Regions from separate parts of the Galactobacillus timonensis genome, predicted to be linked through region 2. Evidence: a T-box and tRNA genes for the amino acid it is inferred to sense, from the RefSeq annotation. Region 2 holds a T-box; the other regions hold tRNA genes.

Region 1 (8,049 bases), 2.1 Mb from region 2:
TCGCACTTGAGCGGATTCTTCTCAATGTTAGCGGCAAGGAAGTCCTTGAACAGCGGCTCCATCTCATCGAAGATCTTCGGTGTAAAGCCCCAGAAGTTCATCGATACCAGAGCGTCGTCTGCGATCGGCTTCCATTCGCCATTGTCTTCATAGATGGCGTGACCGTCCTTCAGAGCGATCTTCTGAATCTCCTGAATGGCACTCAGGCAGCCGTCCTTCTGCTGGCAGAGGCCGCGGGTCACGGTGCCGTTGGCCGTCAGTGTGTTGAGGCACTTGAAGCCGACCATTGCGTAATTATCATCGGCTACTTCCGTGGTCAGATACCTGTAGATGACTTCATAGGCATTGCGGCCGTAGAAGTCATCGGCGTTGATGATGGCAAAGGGCTCATTGACAATGCCTTTGCATGCAAGAAGGGCGTGCGTTGTACCCCAGGGCTTGACGCGGCCTTCCGGTACGCTGAAGCCTTCCGGAATATTGTTCATGTCCTGGTAGGCGAAGTCCACTTCCATTCCGCCGTTGGTGACGCGGTCCGTCAGTGCTTTGCGGAACAGCTCCTCATGTTCGCGTTTGATGATCAGAACAACCTTGCGGAAGCCGGCCTTGTAAGCATCATAGATGGAAAATTCGATGATCGGTTCGCCATGGCTGCCGACGCCGTCGATCTGCTTCATGCCGCCGTAACGGCTGCCCATGCCTGCTGCAAGAATGACCAGAGTTGGTTTTATGCTCATATGTTCTTATCCTCTTTCTTCTTTAAATTCACTTCTGCAACAATTATACACGCTTACATGGATTCAATCTTGTTAGAATAGGGGCATGGCGAAACCCTTGATCCTTGCCAGCAGTTCGCCACGCCGTCAGGAACTGCTGCAGAAAACCGGAATCTCCTTTACGATTGATCCCGCTGATATCGATGAGACGATTGATCTCAGTCTTCCGGTGGAGGAGGAAATCCAGCGGCTTGCGTTCCGCAAGGCGGATGCGGTTTTGAGACGTCATCCCGATGCCATGATCCTTGGCTCCGATACCGTTGTATACTGTCAGGGCGAAGTGCTTGGAAAGCCGAAAGATGCTCATGATGCGCGCCGCATGCTTGGCATGCTCAGTGATCACCGTCACGAAGTGATTACGGGGCTGTGTCTGCTGTCAAACCGGCGCCGTTACAGTACCGTATCAACGGCCTATGTCACCTTCGGTCCGATGAGTGAGGAAGAGATCGACGCCTATGTTACCTGCGGGGAACCGTTTGGAAAAGCGGGTTCCTATGCCATCCAGGGGAAGGCATCGTGCTACATTACAGGCATTGAAGGAGATTATTACAGCATCGTCGGTCTGCCGGTTCATCTGGTGTATGAGGAGCTGAAAAATCGAGAATTATATTGAATCCTGCGGTTGTATTGGGTATGATGTATTCGCTGTCGCCGGATTAGTATAACGGTAATACAGGCCCTTGGTAAGGGTCAGCCGGCAGTTCAACTCTGCCATCCGGCACCATGATCTGAAAGTGTTGACCGCATATGCGGTCTTTTTTTTTGATCCGCTCTTGCCGTAGGGCTGGCATTGTGGTGGGTGTGTAATGGTATAATGATTCGACGAAGGGAGAATCAGCCTTGTCCAACTATAACTTTACGCTGACCATGGAAAATGTAAGGGCCATCACGGTGATGTTCCTGGATATTCTGGCCATGTGGTTCCTTTTATATTATGCAATTCAGCTGATCCGCAAATCGCGCAAGACGGTTCAGATCTTCAAGGGCATTCTCATCGTCCTTGTGGTTGACTGGGCTGCCCGCTTTCTCGGCATGCGTACGCTGGAGCATTTTGCCGATATCTTTGTCAACTGGGGCTTCCTGGCTGTCATCATCATTTTCCAGGAGGAGATCCGCGGCCTGCTTGAAGGTCTTGGCAAGTCCAACGTACTCTCCCGCATCAGTACGCTGACCGGCGATGAGAAGGAAAATCTTGTGGATCAGATCGTGACGGCGACGATGCTGCTGTCGCAGGATCAGACGGGTGCCCTCATCTGCATTGAGCAGAGTCATTCGCTGGATGATTTCATTGCGACCGGTACGCCGCTGAACTCGGATGTTTCGGCTGAGCTGCTGACATCGATCTTTGTGACATCAACACCTCTCCATGATGGCGCCGTCATCATCCAGGGTGACAAGATCGCCTGTGCAAGTGCCTACTTCCCGCCGACGAATCTTGATCTGCCGAACCGCTATGGTGCCCGCCACCGGGCGGCGATCGGTATCTCGGAGATTACGGATGCTGTGACGATCGTCGTCTCGGAAGAAACCGGTGCCGTGTCCATTGCGGAAGGCGGTGTTCTTACAACCGTAAACAAGACGCAGCTGCGCAATCATCTGCTGCGTGTCATCTGCGGAACGGAGACAGAAGTTACTTCGAACCGTTCGACACGGAAGGCGGCACAGGAAGATGCCCGTCCCCGTGATGTCATCATTGAGGATGAAAAGCCTGTCAAGACGGTCAAGCCGGCTGCCAGGAAGGATGGCAGTGATGAACAGAAGACGTCCGGCAATACCGGCCTTCTGAAGAAGCTTGCTGTTCGTCATCAGGATGAAGAAACGGCACCTTCCGGCCGGATTCAGGCGGAAGAGGTTGTTGTGCCTGAGGGGCAGGAAACAGAAAAGATCGAGGAGCTTGAGCAGGAAGCTTCGGAAATCAAGCTGCCGCATAAGAAGAAGCGTCCAAAGCCGAGCTACCCGGATAATGCTCAGGTGCGCCGCTTTGAACAGGAACGCAAGGAAGAAGAAGAACGCCAGCAGCGCCTGAAGGAAGAGGCGAAACAGCGTGTCGAGGCCGAAGCAAAGGTGGCGGAAGAAGAACGTGCCCGCAAGGCGGCTGCCGAAGCCAGGGCAAAGGCAGAGGCCGAGGCTAAAGCAAAGGCTGAGGCAGAAGCGAAGGCCAAAGCGGAAGCGGAAGAAACAGCGCGTCAGGAACAGGCTGCCGCAGCTGAAGAAACGGTGGCTCCCGTGAGGCCGATGACGGCGGAGGATGTACGCCGTGCGCGCCAGGAGGCGCTGGATCGGCTGACCGGCCGCAAGACGGTACGCGAAGAAGAAAAGAAGCCTGAGGAAACCAAGCCTGCAAAAAAGGCGCAGGATGGCTTTGATACGGATGGCGTGGATCTTTCGAAGCTTGTCGGTTTCAAGGAAGATCTTGATAAGACGATGACGATGATCGATGGCCTTTCCTCCGTCTCCGATGATTCTGACAAAACGAAAGGAGACGAAAAATGAGTGAGCCCGAGAAGAAGCAGCGCACGGATAACCGTGGCGATGCGAACAAGACGGAACTTGCCAACAGGATAGCCTCACAATCCAAGCGCATGGATCGTACATATCAGACTGTTTCCAATGGCCTGATCCGCATTTTCCGGTGGTTTTCAACCCTGTTGGACAAGACGCTGTTCAATCCGCGCTATACGCGTCTGGTGTCTTTGATTCTGGCGATCGTTCTTTATCTGATCGTCAATTACAATACCAATTCGTCTCTGCATACAACGACGCTGCAGCAGGCACGCAGTCTGAATGCGGTCACTGTTACGGCAAACTACAACAGCGACATCTTTGAGCTGGATGGTCTTCCGGCGACGGCGGACATCACCATTACGGGTGATGCGTCTTCCGTTACGGCGGCAGCCGCCAGCGGCGGTGTTGTGGTGGCAGATCTGGAAGGTTTGACCGAGGGGACGCATGAAGTGAAGCTGGAGGCCCAGGGGTTCGGCAGCTCCGTTTCCGTCAAGATCGATCCTTCCAATGTCATTCTGACGCTGAAGAAGAAGACGACGCGGCAGTTTGATGTGTCCTATGACTTCATCAACCGGGACAAGATGGACAGCATCTATTCTCTGGGTACGCCGCAGTTTGAGTACACCAAGGTCAATGTCCGGGCGGCCAAGGATACGCTCGATTCCATTGCGTTCATCAAGGCACTGATTGATGTGTCGGGCCAGACTGCTGACTTTACGCAGGAGGCGAAGCTTGTGGCCTATGATGTCAACGGTCAGCCGGTGACGGCGGACATTGTGCCGGGTACTGTATCGGTTACGGTTCCGGTCACGTCGCCGAATAAGACGGTTCCGATTGAAGTGGAAGTTACAGGTGAGGTTCCGGACGGCATGGCCATCGCTTCCATTACGACGGATCAGCAGTCGGTGACCATCTATGGTTCGGAAGCGGTTCTGGGACAGATTGACAAGGTTGTTGTTTCGCTGAATGCTTCATCGATCACCAAGGATACGACGATCATGAGGCCGATTACGCTGCCCAGCGGCGTTACCTCTTCGAGCATCAATCAGATTACGATGAATGTGACGCTTGGCGAAGGTGTCAGTAAGACGATTGACGGCGTCAATATCAACTACCGCAACAATGTAAACAACTACAAGGCGTCTGCGGTTGATAAGACGACGACATCGGTGGTTGTCTTCGGTACGCAGGAAAACATTGATTCCATTACGGCAAGTGACATTGATGTGTATGTGGATATGCAGAATGCGGTGCCGGGAGTCCAGGACTTTCCGCTGGAAATCGAGCAGCCGGAAGGCGGCCTGGTAAGGTACTCTCTGACGGAGTCAACGTATACGCTCAATGTGCTGGGCGAGACGAATGACAATACAGGCAGTGAAGAAGGAGCGGATGTAAACAATGGGTAAGTATTTTGGAACGGATGGAATCCGGGGCCGTGCAAATGAAGGCCTGACGGCGGACCGTGCATTCCTTGTGGGGCGCAGTCTGGGTGAGTATTTTTCCCGCGAAGGAAAGAAGAAGATTGTGATCGGCAAGGACACGCGTCTTTCGTCCGACATGCTGGAAGCGGCACTAGCCGCCGGTATCGCCAGCGAGGGCTGTGACGCCTATCTGACGGGATATGGTCCGACGCCGATGATCTGCTGGCTGACAGTTCATGAGGACTTTGCCTGTGGGGCGATGATTTCGGCTTCGCACAATCCGTACTTCGATAATGGCATCAAGGTATTCTCCAAGGAGGGTATTAAGATTCCGGCAGAGATCGAGGATCATATCGAGGACTGCATCGATGGCCGTTATCAGATGACCTATAAAATAAACGATGAGATCGGGAAGATATTCTCCTATCCCGAAGGTGTGGAGCATTACATTGCGGCCGTCGAGAAGATGTTTGCGATGGATCTGAAGGGCTTCCGGGTGGCGATGGATTGTGCCAACGGTTCCTCTTCCTTTACGGCAGAGCGTGTGTTCAAGGATCTCGGGGCGGATGTGACGGTTCATAACCATGAGCCCAACGGCATCAATATCAATAACCGCTGCGGTTCGACGCATCCGGCGGATTTCCAGGAATTCATGAAGGCAAATCAGGGCAGGTTCGATCTTGGTCTGACCTTCGATGGAGATGCGGATCGCCAGATTCTTGTGCGTCCGGATGGTGAACTTGTGGATGGTGACTATGTGCTTTACATTGCCGGCCGCTATCTCAAGGATCACGGGATGCTGAACAACAATACCATCGTTACGACGGTGATGGCGAACCTCGGCCTGTGGAAGGCGATGGAAGCCAATGGCATTGAGGTTCAGAAAACCCAGGTTGGCGACAAGTATGTGTATGACTGCATGTGCAAGGGCGGCTTTGTGATCGGCGGCGAGCAGAGCGGTCACATCATTTTCTCCCAAGTGGAGACGACGGGCGATGGTCTGGTGACGGCGCTGATGATTACGAAGATCATGCGTGAAACCGGGAAGACGATCGATGAGCTGTGCGAAGGTCTGGTGATTTATCCGCAGGTGCTGGTCAATGTTCCGGTAACGGACAAAGAGGCAGCGATGAAGGATCCGGAGGTGCTTGCGGCAGTGGAAAAGGTCGATACGACGCTCAAGGGCAATGGCCGCGTGCTGGTTCGCGCTTCGGGGACGGAGCCGCTGGTACGTGTCATGGCTGAGGCGCAGACCGATGCCATCTGTCAGGAACAGGTTGATTTTGTGGCGGACATTGTGCGCCGCAAGTACGGTACGACGCGTTAAAACTGGAAAGGCAGACGCAGTTCTGCCTTTTTGCGATTTGGTGAAATGAGGGAAGGAGGGACCGTATGAAACGTGTCATCTGCATTGTTGAGGATGAAAAGGATCTCAATGAGCTGGTCAAGCGGTATCTGGAAAAAGAAGGCTATGAGGTGCGGTCCTATCTGACGTTTGATGAGGCGCAGCAGCATACGGGTGACAGTGATGTTTCGCTGTGGATCCTCGATATCATGCTGGGGGATAAGAGCGGCTTCGATCTGATTGAAGAGATCCGTCAGCTGTATCCTTCGCTTCCGGTGATCTTCATGTCGGCGCGTGACAAGGAGTTTGACCGCATCATCGGCCTGGAAAAGGGCAGCGATGACTATATTACGAAGCCGTTTTCGCCCAAGGAGCTTGTGCTTCGCGTGAACAACATCATCCGCCGTACCTATAAGGATGCAGAAACCATCATTAACGTGGACGGTTATCAGGTCGATGAAAGCAAGCGCTTTGTGGTGGATCCCAAGGGTGTGAACATTGATCTGACGACGAAGGAATTTGATCTGCTGATGCTGTTTGTCAAGAACAAAGGCTCTGCCTTCAGCAGGGAACAGATTCTGGAGAGAGTCTGGGAGACAAGCTATTACGGATCGGACCGTGTCGTGGATGATACGCTGCGGCGTCTGAGGCGCAAGATGCCGGATCTGAACATTCATACGATCTACGGCTTCGGTTACCGGCTGGACTGATATGAAGCGGATTCGTCTGTGGCTGCGTGAACTGACGCTGACGCAGCAGCTTGTGACCATTGTGTTTCTGGTCATTTCGTTTTTTGCGCTCTTTGTTTTTTCGATTCTTTCGCCGCAGATCAATTCGTTTGCGGGAAATGAAATGTATCGTATGCTGCATAATTCGCAGTATACGGTTTCCTATTATCTGAATCAGTATCCTTCATCTTCGCTGCCGGGCAATCAGTCTTCGAGCATTCAGCAGTTGATCTACGATCCTGTGACGGATTCCTTTTTGAACAGTGATCTGCAGGATGGAGGGTTTCTCGACGGGGTTCGGGAAAATATTCTGGATGGCGTCAAGGATACGGAGGATGATCTGTATTCCGTTTCCAGCGGGCGCTTCAGTGATGTTGATATCTACTACTGCATTACGCAGTTGAACGATGGGCGCTATCTTGTGTCGCTGGTGCCGAATTCCTATGAGGGGCAGTTCCGTTCGCAGCTGGTCAATAACGTTGTGAATCTGAACATCATGGTGGCGGCGGTGCTGCTGATGATTTTGACGATCTGGGTGGCATCGATCATTGTGCCGCTGTACCAGATCAAGACCTACATCAACCGGATCAAGAACGATGAGCCGGCGGAGCTCAACATTGACCGGCGGGATGAGATCGGCGACGTGGCCAATGCGCTGCGTGATATGCAGGCCGAACTGGCGCGTCAGAACAAAGAGAAGCAGGAGATGATTCAGAACATTTCTCATGATCTGAAGACGCCGATTGCGACGATCCGCTCCTATGGGGAGTCGATCAAGGATGGCATTTATCCCTATGGCACTCTGGAGCAGTCGGTGGATGTGATCATCGAGCATGCGGACCGGCTGGACAAGAAGGTGCGTTCTTTGATTGCGCTGAACAAGATGGACTATCTGCTGGATTCATGTGAGCCGGGAGATCATCTGAACATGTCGCAGGTCATTGACAAGGCGATTCTTTCGTTGAAGGTTGTGCGGCCGGAGATACGGATTGAGACGGATGTGGACAAGACGGTATGCTTCCATGGCGAAGAGGAGCCGTGGCGCATCGTGGTAGAGAATCTGATGGACAATGCGCTGCGCTATGCAAAGGCGCTGATCAAAATCGAGCTGAAGCCGGGGCAGCTGGTTGTGTTTGATGATGGGCAGCTGCTCGATGAGGACCGGATGAAGAAGCTGTTTCATCCCTATGAAAAGGGTACGGATGGGCAGTTCGGTCTTGGCCTGAGCATCGTGTACCGTGTCTGTACGACCTATGGCTACCATGTGAGTGCGGAGA
Region 2 (8,049 bases):
CGGACACGGTAACCGAGCTTCTCGTTGCGGCTGTCAACCTTTGCACGGATATGGTGCTGATGGAGAAGGTCCGCAACCTTCTTTGCATAGGCAAGATGGGCATCATTATCCGGTCCAACCGGAATGATGACAGCCTGCGTCGGCGCAAGCCACAGCGGCAGATTGCCCTTCGTCTCTTCCAGCAGGAAGGCAATGAAGCGGTCCAGGGAACCGAGAATCGCACGGTGAATGACGACCGGACGCTTCTTCTGACCATCCTTGTCTACATATTCCAGCTCAAAGCGTTCCGGAAGCTGATAGTCCAGCTGAATCGTGGACAGCGTAACATCGTGGCCAAGTACCGAGCGGACCTGAACATCGATCTTCGGACCGTAGAAGGCAGCTTCGCCTTCGGCTTCATAGTACGGTACACCCATTTCCTTGAGCACTTCACGAAGCTCTGCTTCACTCTTCTCCCACAGTTCATCGTTGCCGAAGTACTTGTCCGTATTGTTCTTGTCGCGCAGGGACAGACGGAAGGAATAATCCTTGAAGTCAAAATCCTTATACACATCAAGAATCAGCTTCGTAACGTCCTTGATTTCAGATGCGATCTGGTCCGGACGGCAGAAGATATGGGAATCGTTCTGCGTAAAGGCACGGGCACGCTCAACACCCGTCAGGGCACCGGATGCCTCAAAGCGGAAATCATCGGCAACCTCAGCAATGCGTACCGGCAGATCACGATAGGAATGCAGCGTCGACTTGTAGATGATCATATGTTCCGGGCAGTTCATCGGGCGCAGGACGAAATCTTCTCCATCCCGCTCCATAACCGGGAACATATCGTTCTTGTAATGTGCCAGATGTCCGGAAATCTTATACAGCTTCGTCGAAGCGACGGACGGGGTCTTGACATGGATGTAGCCCTGCTCCAGTTCCTTGTCCATGATGTAGTCCGACAACAGGCGGCGGACCGTGAAGCCGTTCGGCAGCCACATCGGAAGACCGGCACCGACCGTATCCGAGAACATGAACATCTGCATGTCCTTGCCCAGTTTCCGGTGGTCACGCTCCTTCATCTCTTCCAGCTGCTTCAGATAGTCATCCAGCTCCTCTTCACTCGGGAAGCAGACGCCGTAGACACGCTGCAGAACCTTGTTGTTCTTGTCACCCTTCCAATAGGCTCCGGAATGCTTGAGAAGCTTGAAGTAGCGGCACTGTTTCGTGCTCTTCACGTGCGGACCGCGGCAGAGATCCGTATAGTCGCCCTGCGTATAGGTCGTGATCGTCTGACCCGGTTCCATGCGGCTGATCAGATCCTCCTTGTAAGGATCGTCCTTGAACATCTCCTGGGCTTCTTCCTTTGTCACCTCATGACGGACAATGAGCTTGTCCGCCTTGGCGCACTTCTTCATTTCCTTTTCGATCTTCGGCAGATCCTCATCCGTCAGCGTCACATCGCCAAGATCCATATCGTAGTAGAATCCCTCTTCCACGACCGGACCGACCCAGAACTTTGCCTGCGGGTACAGATGCTTGACAGCCTGTGCCATCAGATGGGCACAGCTGTGGTTGAGAACGCTCAGATTCTCGTCTTCCTTGAAATTAATCATCCTGTTTCATTCTCCTTCAGGGACATAAAAGGCGTCCCCCGACCTCTCGAAGGACGCCTCATCAGCGCGGTACCACCTTGTTTCCTGTGCAGAGAAAAAGCACAGACTCTCAATGACTGTAACGCGGTCCAGCGGTATTCCTTTCGGAAACAGCTCCCGGGTAGTAGCATTCCATCTTCCCCGAATCCTTGCACCGGCCGGATTCTCTCTTAAGAGGAAACAACGGATACCTTGTCCCGTTCATTGCCTTTGACGCCGTTATTATAACGCTGTGATGGAATAATTCAAATGCCGAAGACCATCGTCACTCTTTTTCCGCCGGGAACATGCGTACGGCCGCCACAGCCTTCTGCCATCGCCCGTAGAAATGATCCGCCGTTTCTTGATCCATCTTCGGATTCCAGATACAGCCGGTCGAGGAACTGAACTCATCCAGGCCTTTCCAGAATCCGACCCCAAGGCCGGCCAGATGCGCCGCGCCAAGTGCCGTCGTTTCCAGAACCTTCGGCCGCTCAACCTGTGTCTGCAGCAGATCACTTTGAAACTGCATCAGATAATCATTGGCGCTCGCCCCGCCATCCACCTTGAGATGAGCGATCCGGCGATGGGAGTCATCTTCCATCGCCTGCAGAACATCACGCGTCTGATAGGCAAGCGAATTCAAGGTGGCCCGTGTTATATCGGCCTTTGTGGTGCCACGGGTAATGCCGAGAATCGCTCCGCGGCAGGCATCATCCCAATATGGCGCACCAAGACCGACAAATGCCGGAACCATCATGACGCCGCTGTCCGGCGATGCACTTTCGGCAAGCGCCTCAGAATCGGAAGACTTCGGGAAGAAGGACATCTGATCCCGCAGCCACTGAATCGCGGAACCGGCAACGAACACCGATCCTTCCAGGGCATAGGAAACCTTACCCTGATAGCCCCAGGCAATTGTCGTCAAGAGACCATGTTCCGAAACATGGGGTTTCTCACCTGTGTTCATGACCAGGAAGCACCCAGTGCCATACGTATTCTTGACATCCCCTTCCTGGAAGCAGTTCTGCCCGAAGAGAGCTGCCTGTTGATCGCCGGCAACACCGGAAATCGGAACCTGCTGTCCGAAGAAATGATAGGGCGCCGTATAGGCAAAGATCCCAGAGCTGTCCTTCACTTCCGGCAGCATCTTCATGGGAATATTGAGCATTGCACAAAGATCGGGATCCCATTTCTTTTCATAGATGTTGTAAAGCATGGTACGGCTGGCGTTGGAGTAATCCGTCGCATGAACCTGATTGCCGCTCAGACACCAGATGAGCCAGCTATCGATCGTGCCGGCCAGCAGTTCCCCGTCTTCAGCCATCTTCTGCCCGTTGGGCGTATGATCCAGAATCCAGCGCACCTTTGTCGCCGAGAAATACGGATCAATGCGCAGACCCGTCCGCGAACGAACCAGATCATCATAGCCCTCACGGATCAGCTGATCACAGATCTCGGCCGTCTGTCTGGACTGCCAGACGATGGCATTGGCAATCGGAAGACCGGTCGTTCTGTTCCAGACGACGGTCGTCTCACGCTGATTGGTGATGCCGATGCCTGCTACCTGCTGGGGCTGAATGCCTGCCTGCTGCAGACAGGACGCCATGACGGAGAGAACAGACATCCAGATTTCATTGGCATCGTGTTCCACCCATCCGGGCTGCGGAAAGTGCTGCGTGAACTCGCGCTGGGCCATAGCGATCGGTTCACTGTCATGATTAAACAGAATCGCCCGGGAACTGGTCGTCCCCTGGTCGATGGCCATGATGTATTTTTCCATGGATCAACCTCTTTTCAAACATTTTAGAATCGATTGGCAGCGCTTTCAATCCTGATATTCATTCTTGTATGACGGCGTCAAAACAGAGCTTACGCCCAAGGAATTCGCTCTTCCTGCATACCCTGCCCGGAAAAAAGGCATCGGTCTTTCAAGAGAAACCATACTGGATGTCATATGGGGATATAACTTCTTTGAAGCAGACCGTACCGTCGACTGGCAGATCAAGCTTCTTCGCAGCAAGCTTGGCCCCTACCGCAGTCTGATTCATACCATCCGCGGCACCGGTAATCAATTCAATGAATAGGACGCCATCGTTAAGCACAAAGCTCTGGAGATGCTTTGTGGCGTTTGCTGCGGGATATTTCTTGTTTTCTGGCCTCTTGAAACGGTGTTTCTGTAGCAGTTCTACAACCGGATGGTTGCCGGAAACACCAGGAACGCAGCCGAAACAATCGCCGCCTGCCGCCAGGATGGAACTGATCATTACTTTTTTTTCATTCTCGTTACTACTTCCTTTCTGCTTCTTTCAAAACAGTTTCAGAATAGTGCGGCAATAGGAAGCCCGTGGGGAATGAATCAGGAATCTGTGTGGAATCAGGCAAGCAGATTCAATCACCGCGGTAGTAACAGATCACCGTTTCCTGCGGATCACAAAGTTCAAAATCAATATTGCGCTTCTCTTTTCCTGCCAGCCAGGTATCCGCATCCGCGGCAGTCGCAAAATCGGCAATGATGGAAAGACGGTTTCGCTGTGGATCTGCGCCGGCCTCGGAAGAAACAATCAGTGATGAATCCGCGAGCTGACGCTGAACGGCGTCCAATGCATCAACCATCTCCACATCTGCAGGAAGATCAAATATCACAAGCAGCCGAAACATACTTACTCCTTTACCTGATCCATTCCATCAAATACCAGCTGCGCCCAGCCCTGGTTGATGAAGGGATAGTTACCAACCGGATCATTCAGTTCCGGCAGCACCTGCGTACAGATCTGTTTATACAGATTCCGCTCCATCGGAATCGATCCTTCAAAGCCCTGATCGCTCAGTACGGCAAATTGATAGCCATCATCCTCCGGAGAAAAATACAGAGCGTGAATCTGCAGATCCGGTTTCTGTTGATGAATCTGATCTATCAGCAGATGCTTCTGCAGCTCAACAGCCCGATCATCCAGCCCCGCATCAAAGATCAGAATCTTTTCCATCAGTTCATTGGGATCACGTACCCGCCGCAGTTGAAATCCCGAATACCTGTTTTCCTCTTTCCCGGCAGTACCGTCATCGCCATGCTCAACAAGATGAATCAATAAGTGTGCAGCCTCATCAACATAGAGGCAGTCATACGCCACCAGCGTCGTATAGCCGCAGAAACGGCAGGTATACGAAAACAGGCTTCCATCCAGGATCCTTTCCTTCAGATCAGGAGATTGCTGCATATCGATGACGGGATATTCAGCCATCGTTCCCCGTTTCCTGCAATGGGGGCAGACAAATTCGAAATTCCTTACTTTTTCCATACTCCGATTGTATCAGAAGGATCCCTTTTCTTCCGGCTGCCCTTCGCCTGCATTCCTGCAGGTGCGTCTGAGCAGTTCATCAGAATTATGACCCCGCTGCTATGAACGCACCGGAAAAATCTGTCATCACTCAGATTCTTCACAGACTCTTTTAAGAAGTTCCGTATACTCATCCGGCCTTTTGAGCAGAAACTGCAATGGGGCTCACCCGGAATCAAGTTCGTCCTTGCCAGGGGATATGCTCTTACAACATCCTTGAAAAACAGCCGGCAGGCCGGCTCCTTGTGTCCATACAGAAACAAGGTATGTTCCTCCAGCTGTTCAGAAATGGATGGAAACGCAAAGTGCATGCAGCTGAGGGCCTCGTTGTGTACTGTTTCATCGCTCATCACACGGGCAGCCTGCTGAAGCTTTTGCAGGAGCGTAAGAAAAGCTCCGGAATTGAAGTGAACCCCTCAAGTACATAGGAGGATCCCGCCGGCATACCGTCAAGGAATGCTGACTTAACACTAATCTCTGCATTCTCCATCAGGTGCATGAGCGTCAGTCCAATCTCCGCTTCCATCGACTGACCGTAAACCATTTGCACGCTGAGGATTCCGCGCCGCTGAATCTCCTGAAGTACAGCTTCCGCTTCCTCCTGTATGGAAATAAGCGAAGCACTGTTCGGGTATTGCCCGCTGCAGTCCAACGCAAGGATGTGACGCTCTGCCTGCAGTCTGTCCACTAGAAGAAGAGCGGACGCCGGGCAAAACGATCCCGGCCCCATGATCATGACTGGTTTTCTTTCAGCTCCGTACTCGTAAACTCTGATGTTTTCCTCCAGACTGTTTCATATCCGGTATCACGCAACTGTTGAGATGCGTGATCAACGTGCGTGATAGTTAGCAAATACTAATTCATACTGTGTGAATCATAGCAGATGGTGCCATCCTCTGTAAGCATGAACAGACTCTTCCATAGCCCAGAAAAAAGACTATCTAAAAATAGATGGGGTTTGGGGGTGCCTCTAAGAAATCCTGGGATTGATGATCCGGGAGGAGTTAAAGAGCTGTAAACCCTCATGGGGAGGCACAACGGCCTTCTCCTTTTCGAATTTACCGATTATCATGCGGTTAGAGACATCAATAGAAAGGAAAAGGTTCAGAGACAAAGCTTCCCAGCACTCTCTGAACCCGTAACCAAAACCATGGTTAGTGTACCACATTCACAATACAAAATTGTTAAACATCCTAATCATCCGAATGATTTTTGATGAAATGCAGCGAACCTGTTTTGGATCCTGAAACAGGCCTGCCAATGAGATTCTGCGGAACTGCCAGAAGGTGCGTTAAAACGCCAAAAGGTTCTTACTGGATCTGGATTCCTGTCGCCGTCTCTTCCAACGGAAGACATCACCGTGTTCTCCCTGATTTCCTTGTCCCTTACAAGCACTACTCGGTGCAGACCATCGAATCGGCTCTGGACAATGATCTGGATCTTGATCGTTATTCGCTTCCTTCCGATTCTTCCGTTTACCGTTGGAACAAATGGCTCGATAAGCTCATTGTGCAGCTCCGGATTTTCCTGAAGCTGGTTGATCCGCCTGATTCGCTGCTTCAACAGCTTCGTGTTCTATTCCGGCGTGATGTCCGCCGGGCTCCAGAATATGATTCTTCCAGTGGCTGGGTGGCCGGAATCAATCTCTGCCTGAATAGGCCAAATGACTTTGACTTGGGCCTTTCCTGATCTTCCCCTATGCTGGGCTCAAAGGAGAAGATCTATGTCCGAACAATCTGATAAACAGGCCATTCTTGAATTCTTTAACCTCGATACAGGCAGTGTGGAGAATGTCATCTTCCATAATGACAATGGCAGTGCGTCTGTCCATGTTTTACTGCGGCCGGATCATCCGCCTTGTCCCGATTGCGGCTGTACCCTGCCAAGGGTTAAGGACTACATTGACAAGAAGATAAGCCACGGCGTCTTTACTGATCGTGAGTGCACCATCTTCTATCATGCCCGCAGGTACATCTGTCCTGTCTGTCATCGAACGTACTATGAGAACAATCCATTCTGTTTCAGGAAGCAGCACATCTCCGCCCTCACGGTTGAAAACATTCTGAACGATTTGAAGATTCAGACCGAGACCTTCGCTTCCGTCGCTAAGCGGTATCACATCTCTCCCACAACCGCTGCCTCCGTCTTCGATGCCCACGTAAAGGAGGCGCGAAGACCTCTGCCCACATTGATGTGCTGGGATGAGAACTACGCATTTTATCATCCGGGAGAGAACTCAAAATATGTGTTCGTTATTCTCGACTTTGAGTCACAGGAGCCGGTGGATATCCTGCCAAGCAGAAGAAAAGATTATCTGCTCAGCTACTTTCTCAAAATCCCAGTGGAAGAGCGAAAGCGCGTCAAAATGATTGCCACGGACATGTATAGTGAATACCGCGCCATCATACGTCAGCTGTTCCCTAAGGCCTATCATTCCGTTGACCATTATCATGTCAGCCAGGAGCTCTCCAGAAAGGCTGACAGCGTCCGGATCAGAGTAATGAAGCGGACTCCAAAATATATTGAAGGCACAAAAACACAAACCAACGAGTATTATCTGCTGAAGACATTCAACTGGATGATATTCAAGCGGCTGGACGCCAGAGACAAAGATGGTAAAAAGCTGTTCGATCCCGGCCATCCAAGGAAAATGAACCGCAAGCTGAACCGGTTCCTCAATTATTACGAAATTAAAGCCATGATCGAAGCCGTTCATCCCGATTTGAAAAAGGCATGGGACCTCAAGGATGACGTTGTGGACTTCTATGACAACTGCACTTACGATACTGCTCCCCAGGAGCTGAACAAACTGATTCAGTCCTTCGCAGCCAGTGGTATTCCGGAAATGAAAGAGTTCTCCCGCACCCTGATCAGCTGGAGAGAGGAGATTATCAACTCCTTCATCGTCGTAAAGCAGCGTCATACAGTCGATAAGGACACAGGCCAGGTGGTAGTGTCCGACATAAAACTGAATAACGGATTGATGGAGAACCGGAACTCAATCATCAAGACGATCAAGAAAGCAGCCAACGGATATACCAACTGGGACAGGTTCCGCAGCCGCTGCCTCTATGTGCTCAGAAAGAGCTCCAAGCCAA
Region 3 (8,049 bases), 1.2 Mb from region 2:
GCCGGCCGCATCCACCGTCTTACTGCTGGCTGCCCATCACATATCCATCCCCTATGCCCCGGGGATCAGTTCCCTGGCCGTCATCTTCCTGTTTCTCTTGTTTGACCGGAGCATCTTCAAAAACCATGGCATCAAACCGCCGACGTTCCGCATCTATCTTATGGCCTTTGCGGCAGCCTTTTCGTATGCCGCAGCTCTTGCCATGGCGCTGGAGGGCATCGACAGCGTCCCTGCCACATGGAAGGTCACCCTCGAAGATCCCTTTCTCACCATCATTGACGGCATCCACCCTCTCGAAGCAATCATTATCTATGCCGCCCTGCCGATCGCAGAAGAACTGATCTTCCGCTCATCACTGGAACGCAACGGGAAAAACAGCCTCACCCGCATCCTGCTTTCCGTCATTCCGTTTTCCGTTTACTGCTATCTTCGCTCCGGCAGTGAGGCAGCACTCCTATCTGTCTTTCTCGGCTCCCTGCTTACGTTCATTGAAGAAAGCTGGCACAGCACAGCCCTCAACATCCTTACCCATATTTCCTTCCATGGCGGCCTGCTCATGGCCTTTGCAAGTCTCTTTCTCGAAGGGAATACGCTTCTGATTGCGGCCGGAGTCTCATTTCTGATATCCGGCTTCCTGATCTATTCCCTCTATCAAAGCGCCTTCGAAGAAGAGGAAGAGGACGAAGAAGACTGACCCTCCTGCAGCGCCATCAGAATCAGACCGCCCGCAAACAACGCACACACACTGTTGTAGAAAAAGCGCCAGAAACACTCCGCAAATGACGCCGATGAAATGATCGCATAAACCCCCAGAAAGCCGACTGCTTGTCCCAGCAAGGTCCAAAGAATAAATGCCTTCCACTTCTCTTTCCCGAAGGGACCAGGCTCTGAGGTCTTCCTGTACATTCCCCCGGCAGCCAGGCCCGAACACATGGACGCAAGAATCAATGCCGGCTCCAGCGAACCGTTTCCAAACAGCTCACCAGCGATCTCTCCAATCAGCGCCGAAACGCAGCCCCCGGGAATGCCGAACAACGCCGCCCCTGCCGCAGAAAATCCATAGCAGATGCCAAGGTTGATTTCCCAGTACGGCGCCGGAATCTTTCCAAAAGCCTCCGCCGCCGCATAGCACAATCCAAGCCCCAGCATGGCACCTGTCTTCTTCCACCAACGCATGTGCATAAATTTCGTTTCCCTTTTCTACGAGTTTGGTATATACTTTATTCGCTGTCAACGCCGACATAGCTCAGTTGGTAGAGCAACTCATTCGTAATGAGTAGGTCGTAGGTTCGACTCCTATTGTCGGCACCAGTTATGAAACATGTACTTCCGCACCTGCGTGCAGAAGTTTTTTTATTCCCTGAATGCGGCAGGAACAGCTGCTCCTATACCGTCACATGCGGATTGCGGTACTGCCCGTGCTTTCCGGTCGCAACTCCGTTTCCATACTGAATGGCAGCCTTCGGACACCGCTGCAGACAACCGAGACACATCGCACATTTCTCCTTGCCCCATACCCGGTGACCGTCCTGCATCGCAATGGCCTGAACCGGGCATTTCCGTGCACACAGTCCCCACCCGATGCATTCTTCTGTCGCATGCAGTCAACGATCGAAAGAGATTCTTCCGAGCACGCCTGCGCAATGCGTTTGGCAACGTATTTGCTGTTGTGCACTGAAATACAGAATCATTCTTCCTCCACTAGATCACGGTACGTAATCAGCTGTACATGATGATCCCGGATCCAGTCCTTGAACTGCTGCGACATCATCATCTCCGCATCCCGCATACGTTCAAGCGACAATGACGTACGTCCCATCAGATCCGCATCCACATAACCCGGATGCCCGAGCACCATCGCATATTCATGGCTCAGCAGATAGTCAGACACATCGGCCACATTTATGCTGAACGAATCCTTGGACAACTGTGCCGTCGGATCAAACACCTTCTTTCCCGACGCCTTGTCCGCCATCGGATCGACCTTGTCCCAGGCACTGACAATATGAAACTTCTGAATCACATCGAAGCTGTACGGAATACCCGTCGCCGCACTGATCTCATGAATCGTCTCCTCATACGGCTCACTCGAAATCGAATGCGCATGAAGATAGCCCGGCTTCTTTCCCGTCAGCTCCACGAAGCGGTTGTATTGCGCCCACAGTTCGCGCCGCACCTGTTCGAGAGGAAACATTTCTCTGCGTCCCGCTTCACTCTGCCATCTGGGATCATGAATGCGCACATTGGAGCGAATGAACTCTCCGCTCTCATCCACCAAGTCCGGAACACTGGAAGGATCCGAGACCGAAGGACCGGTCACAATGTTGAAATCGATACCGAAGCACACCTGCGGACGATCCGCCATATAGCTGACCGCAAGCTTCGCCGAAGGCATGTTGGCAAACAGTCCCGTATTGCGCAGCACACCGAAATCAATGCAATCAACGCCGCCGAACGTCGTTCCCCGCGTAAATCCAAAATCATCTCCCTGCACCAGCAGTTTCATCATTGATCCTCCTGCAGGACACCTGCACAATAGGTTGCACACACTTTCAGATCCGGATCCGTCACCACCAGATCCGCATCTTTGCCTTCCTCGATCGACCCCTTACGGTTATCAAAGCCAAGATAGCGCGCCGGATTGATCGTCGCCGCATTGATCGCCGTAACCAGCGGCAGATCCGCTCTGCGGTGAAGATTATAGACACCCTGATTCACATAGAGATGCGAACCGCACAGCGTACCGTCTGCCAGCATGTAGGCTCCATCATGGCACATATAGTCATAGGCAGGATCATCCTTCAGCGGCAATGAATCCGTCACCAGCATCAGCCGGTCCTTCCCTTTCATCGTTCCAATGATATGCGCCGTCGGAAACGCCACATGGTGACCGTCCCCGATGATTTCGCAATACAGATCTGGATTGCACAGTGCCGCCCCGAACAGGCCGGGTCTGCGATGATGAAACGGCAGCATCCCGTTGCCTGTATGTACCGTCGATGTCGCGCCCCATTCGACACCTTTCATGCCCGTATCATAGTCTGCTGCACTGTGACCCAGACCCACCCGGATCCCGTGACCCGTCACTTCCGGGATAAAGTGTTCCGCACCTTCACACTCAGGCGCACAGATTACGGTACAGATATGATGATGCGACAGCTCATCGTAATGAAGCAGCTCATCCGGATCCGGCTTCACAATGTTGTAGGGATCCTGCGCCCCGCGGCACGTAAAGGAAATGTAGTTGCCCTCCACATGGATGCCGAGAATCTCTGCACCTTCCCCCTTCTTCTGCGTATCGATCACATCGCCAAGCACCGCAAACGCCGCCTCATTTTCTGTACGGCTCTGTGTCGCCGTCGTCGCCAGAAACGACGTTACACCTTCTGCCGGCATGTGCCGCCGCCAGCGATTCATCGCTGCCTTATCCGGATGCCCCGCATCCGCCTTGTTCCAACCGTGCGTGTGAATATCGATGAATCCCGGCAGGATCCATTTGTCTTCGTAATCTACATCTGCCGAAGCGGATCCATAGTCATGGATCCCCTTGACCGTTCCATCTTCCAGTTCAATTTCTGCCGGAACGAGCTGCTCATGAAGCCATACATTTCTGCTTTGAATGATCATATGCATGTTCCTTTCTGCTGTCTCCATTCATTGTAATGAAAAAGCGGAGTCTCCTCCGCCTCAGTTCTTCACCATCGCAAGTGAACAATCATCTGTATACGCATCCGGAACCTGTGTCAGCACAAACGGATCGGCCGCGCCTTTCTGAGCCACCCATGTAACGGACAGCGAATGATCGTCCTTCCAGGAAAGATCAATGACCGCTCCGCCAACACTGCCGAAATCAACCGTCTGTTTCAGATCGTCGATCGAAAATACAGCGACCCTTCCAAACACATCACCGATCGCAAGCAGATCTCCATTGCCGGCGATCCGCGTCACCGCACTTTCAAAACAATGGTCATTGAGAATGTTGGCCATCGCCATATTCTCCTTGCGTCCCAGCTCATGACGCTTCACGACCTGGCGCGTACCTTCGATAATCGACTCATGATCGAATAACGACTGCCACACTTCGAGCGAAAGGAAGAACTTTGACTCTACCCTGCACGGATCGAGACTGCATTTCAGCACCTCACCATCCCGCAGACCGACATAGAGCACATCCTCATGGATCGCAACCGCATCAAAATAGAAGTCCACCGGAATCTCGCCGAACACACTGCCGTCTTCCTTCGTCAGCACCAGTGCATAGGGCTTCTGATCCGCATAGAGATTCATGCCGCGATAGCGCAGAGCCTTATCAAGATCCGGATTTTCCCGGTACGTATTTTCAACTTTCCTGTTTTCAGTAAATTTCATTGTTATGTTTATCCTCAGTTCAGATCCGAAATCATATCATCGTGCGCCGTAAGCAGCGGCGTAAACAAAGTTGTGAGCTGCGTAAAGTCCGCCGGCGCATTGGTCATCGCAACGATGATGAATGGATGATCCTCATACACGATGCCGCCCTCATTGGTCGAAATGAACGTATCCTCCGCCGTATCACCGACGTAATAGATCCAGCCCGCCTTCGTGCGTGTCATTGTTCCTTCAGCCACCAGCTGACGCAGCGACGAAGCATTCGGCGTCTCATACCACGAGGCACAGCTTCTTCCCTCGGGATCATTCAGGAACCAGAAGTAGTTCACCGCCCAGAGCTTCGCCACCTGGCGCGCCCCATAGTACGGATACATCTTTGTTGCAATCGCCGGATCCGCCCCGGCCTGTTCAACCCATTCCCGGATCGGAGGAAACGAATACTTGTCAATCAGATACTGGTACGCATCATTGTCACTGTTGCGTACCGCCTGTTCCATGCTCGAACCATCACTGGCAAGTGCACCTTCAACCGTATCCGCCGTCGAAGCGATATAGAACGCCTTGATTGAAGACGCCGAATAGAAATATTCATCCGCATTGTAGGACAGCGACCTTCCCGTCTGCAGATCATAGAGCACAAAGCCCGCGTCATAGCCATTGTCCTCGACCGTATCAACCGCCTTCTGAAGATCCGCAAGCACCGACGCATTCGCCTGATAGCCCACAGCCGTAATCGTATCCGTATCTTCCGGAATCGCATCCAGCATCTCTTCGGTGCCTTCCAGCGATGAAAGATCTACCGCCTTCGGCGTCGCCGTCGGTGTGGCTGCAGGTTCCTCTTCGCTCAGCGCTGACGGCGATGGCGCCATAGTTGCGGAACCGGAAACAGACGCTTCCGCATCCTGCTTTGTCTTTTCTTCTCCGGGCAGAAATCTCGCTCCAAGCAGACACAAAACCAGCAGACATAAAAGCACCAAAATAATGGTCAAAAGACGCTTTGTTTCCCTGCCGCTTCCCTGTTTCACCCTGTTCTCCCCACCTAAACGCAACTATTAAACCACAAACAGGGAATAAATCACTTGAAACTGGTAAACAAAGCCTTCAAAGTGTCCTCGATTTCCGTCTCTTGTGCCATGAAGCGGCCCTGGATCATATCCACACTTCCGCCGCCCCGGCCATTCAGAGCGCTGTTTAGCTGCTTTGCCTTCGCACGCAGATCGACACTCTGACTGATCAGGATGTAGCGCCAGCCGTCGGCTTCCTTCAGAAAGGCGCCGCAGACGCCGACACGTTTCTCTTCGACGGCACGGTTGCAGAAACGCCGCAGCTCCACCGGATCCCCTTCTTCCTCAAAGTCGAGGACCAGCGGCGCATTTTCTTCGACTCTGCTGTATTTCTCATCCAGCTGCAGACGATACAGCTCTCTGATCGTGTTGTGAAGAGCCGTATTCTCTGCCTGCAGCTTATCTGCAGCTTCCGCTGTCTCAAGCGGCGGAACCGACAGCAGCCGCGAAATCATTGCCGCATTGTGACGCAGCTGACGCATATAGGCAATCGCCCGATTTCCTGCCAAAAGAGAGATGCGTACACCGCCCTTATAGTTTTCAAAGCCCGTCATCAGTACCGGGCCGATCTCACCCGTATGTGCTACATGCGTACCGCAGCACGCACACACATCGACACCCGGATACGTAACGATCCGCACCGTCCCCGTCAGCTCCTTCTTCGAGCGATAGGAAAGAGAATCCAGTTCTTCCCTGGAAGGAAAGGTAATCAGGGAGGGAAGATCTGCCCAGACCGCCTCATTGACCCGCTGTTCAATCTCTTCTGCTTCCTCGAGCGTCATCGGGCCGTCAAAGTCAATCATCACCAGTTTCTCGTTCATATGGAAGCCGACATTGTCATAGCCGAACTTCTGATGAACAAAACCGGAAAACAGATGTTCCCCGGAGTGCTGCTGCATGAAGTCGAAGCGCCGTTTCCAGTCAATGATCCCGTGAACAGTGCTTCCCTCCGCAACCGGCTCGCTGACCGTATGCCAGATCACACCATCCCTGTCACGCTGCACATCACTGACAAAAAGGCCGTCGATCGTACCATGGTCGCATGGCTGACCGCCGCCCTCCGGATAAAATGCGGTGTCACTTAACTGCAGAAGATATTTTCCGTCCTTTTCCACGCAGCGGACAACTTCCGCATCAAACTCTTTCGCATACGGATCGCGGTAAAACAACTCCTTCATCTCGTCCATGTCATTACCTCATCATGCGGTCGTACCAGTAGAATTCACAGGATGCGGCCAGAAAAACCACCGCCAGCAGCAGGCAGATGCTCGCCACCGAATAACATGCATTCCGCCACCCGAAAAAGCCCGTCGTCAGCACATCATACAGCTGATTCAGAAACAGAAACGGTGCCACCGGCCACAGATGCTGAAGACGGCGCCGCCGCACCAGCAGACTCAGAAGCACGTAGCCGGCACTGTTGAACAGATACAAAACGCACAAAAGAGGGCTGTAAACAGCCCATTCCGCAAACGCATACCACGCCGTCAGCACCGCCATCACAAGCAGGAAGTTCGATATTGTTTTTCTCTTTTCTGTCCGCAGTAATACGATGCCGAAGATCAGCAGCGCAAAGGCCGTAAGCAGATCCGGGAAGCGCAGAATATTCACCGGAAGAAAGGCATAGGTGCCAAAAGAAAGAATGACAACAATCAAATAGAGCGCAGACTGAACCATGAACAGGACGCCTGCCGTAATTTTGAACCCTTTATACATTCCTCTATTTTACGATGGAACATCCTGTTTGTCTCAGAAACAAATCATGCCCGCAAACATTACGCCTGCGGGCATGGAACCATTCATTAATGCGATCAGTCGTGGAGCGGCTTCCACTGCCAGTCTTCAATCTCCGGCATATCGCGGCCGTACTCCTGAATGTACTGCTTATGAGCCACCAGCTTATCATTCATCAGCTGATACAGATACGCTCCGCGATTGCCAAGCTTCGGCAGCCGCAGCAGAACATCCTGAACCAGATGGAAGCGGTCAATGTCGTTCTGCACACGCATGTCGAACGGCGTCGTAATCGTTCCCTCTTCCTTATAGCCGCGCACATGGAGATCGCGGTTATGGCGGCGGTAGGTCAGCTCATGAATCAGCGTCGGATAGCCGTGGAACGCAAACACGATCGGCTTGTCCTTCGTAAATAACATGTCATATTCCGCATCTGTCAGACCGTGCGGATGCTCGCTTGCCGGCTGCAGCTTGAAGAGATCCACAACGTTGATGAAGCGAACCTTCACCTCCGGCAGATATTCATGCAGAATCGATGTCGCCGCAAGAGCTTCCAGCGTCGGCGTATCGCCGGCACATGCCATGACAACATCCGGCTCCTCGCCGATATCGGTTGAAGCCCAGCTCCAGATGCCGATGCCCTGGGTGCAGTGCTTCACCGCCTCATCCATGCTCAGCCACTGGGGACGAGGATGCTTGGATGCCACGATGACATTGACATAGTTCTTCGACTTGATGCAGTGATCGAAGCACGACAGCAGACAGTTGGCATCAGGCGGAAGATAGAGACGAACAACGTCTGCCTTCTTGTTGGCAATATGATCCAGGAAACCCGGATCCTGATGCGTAAAGCCGTTGTGATCCTGCTGCCAGATATGCGACG

Evidence for each region. A T-box is a leader RNA that pairs with one kind of tRNA and senses whether it is charged. The one in region 2 lies ahead of thrS (threonine--tRNA ligase), so its partner is inferred to be a tRNA-Thr.
Region 1: it has a tRNA-Thr gene. The T-box ahead of thrS (threonine--tRNA ligase) is inferred to sense a tRNA for this amino acid. The anticodon was not compared.
Region 3: it has a tRNA-Thr gene. The T-box ahead of thrS (threonine--tRNA ligase) is inferred to sense a tRNA for this amino acid. The anticodon was not compared.

The regions. Positions count from the first base shown of each region.
Region 1 covers NZ_LT964739.1:8,564-16,612, reverse strand. The annotation lists gene C1714_RS00125 (nucleotidyltransferase family protein) at 1-734, opposite strand, end outside; gene C1714_RS00120 (Maf family protein) at 820-1,386, shown strand; tRNA gene C1714_RS00115 (tRNA-Thr) at 1,424-1,497, shown strand; gene cdaA (diadenylate cyclase CdaA) at 1,614-3,266, shown strand; gene C1714_RS00105 (CdaR family protein) at 3,263-4,684, shown strand; gene glmM (phosphoglucosamine mutase) at 4,677-6,026, shown strand; gene C1714_RS00095 (response regulator transcription factor) at 6,092-6,754, shown strand; gene C1714_RS00090 (sensor histidine kinase) at 6,756-8,049, shown strand, end outside.
Region 2 covers NZ_LT964739.1:2,091,070-2,099,118, reverse strand. The annotation lists gene thrS (threonine--tRNA ligase) at 1-1,595, opposite strand, end outside; T-box leader at 1,642-1,848, opposite strand; gene glpK (glycerol kinase GlpK) at 1,900-3,396, opposite strand; gene C1714_RS14685 (winged helix-turn-helix domain-containing protein) at 3,461-3,700, shown strand; gene C1714_RS09940 (hypothetical protein) at 4,005-4,274, opposite strand; gene C1714_RS09935 (CpXC domain-containing protein) at 4,277-4,912, opposite strand; gene C1714_RS09915 (DUF6431 domain-containing protein) at 6,167-6,640, shown strand; gene C1714_RS09910 (ISL3 family transposase) at 6,675-8,049, shown strand, end outside.
Region 3 covers NZ_LT964739.1:888,245-896,293, reverse strand. The annotation lists gene C1714_RS04220 (CPBP family intramembrane metalloprotease) at 1-694, shown strand, start outside; gene C1714_RS04215 (ECF transporter S component) at 652-1,182, opposite strand; tRNA gene C1714_RS04210 (tRNA-Thr) at 1,236-1,311, shown strand; gene C1714_RS14215 (EFR1 family ferrodoxin) at 1,386-1,604, opposite strand; gene C1714_RS04205 (ChbG/HpnK family deacetylase) at 1,688-2,509, opposite strand; gene nagA (N-acetylglucosamine-6-phosphate deacetylase) at 2,506-3,627, opposite strand; gene C1714_RS04195 (hypothetical protein) at 3,688-4,368, opposite strand; gene C1714_RS04190 (serine hydrolase family protein) at 4,383-5,393, opposite strand; gene C1714_RS04185 (alanyl-tRNA editing protein) at 5,444-6,619, opposite strand; gene C1714_RS04180 (hypothetical protein) at 6,624-7,148, opposite strand; gene C1714_RS04175 (phosphoketolase family protein) at 7,244-8,049, opposite strand, start outside.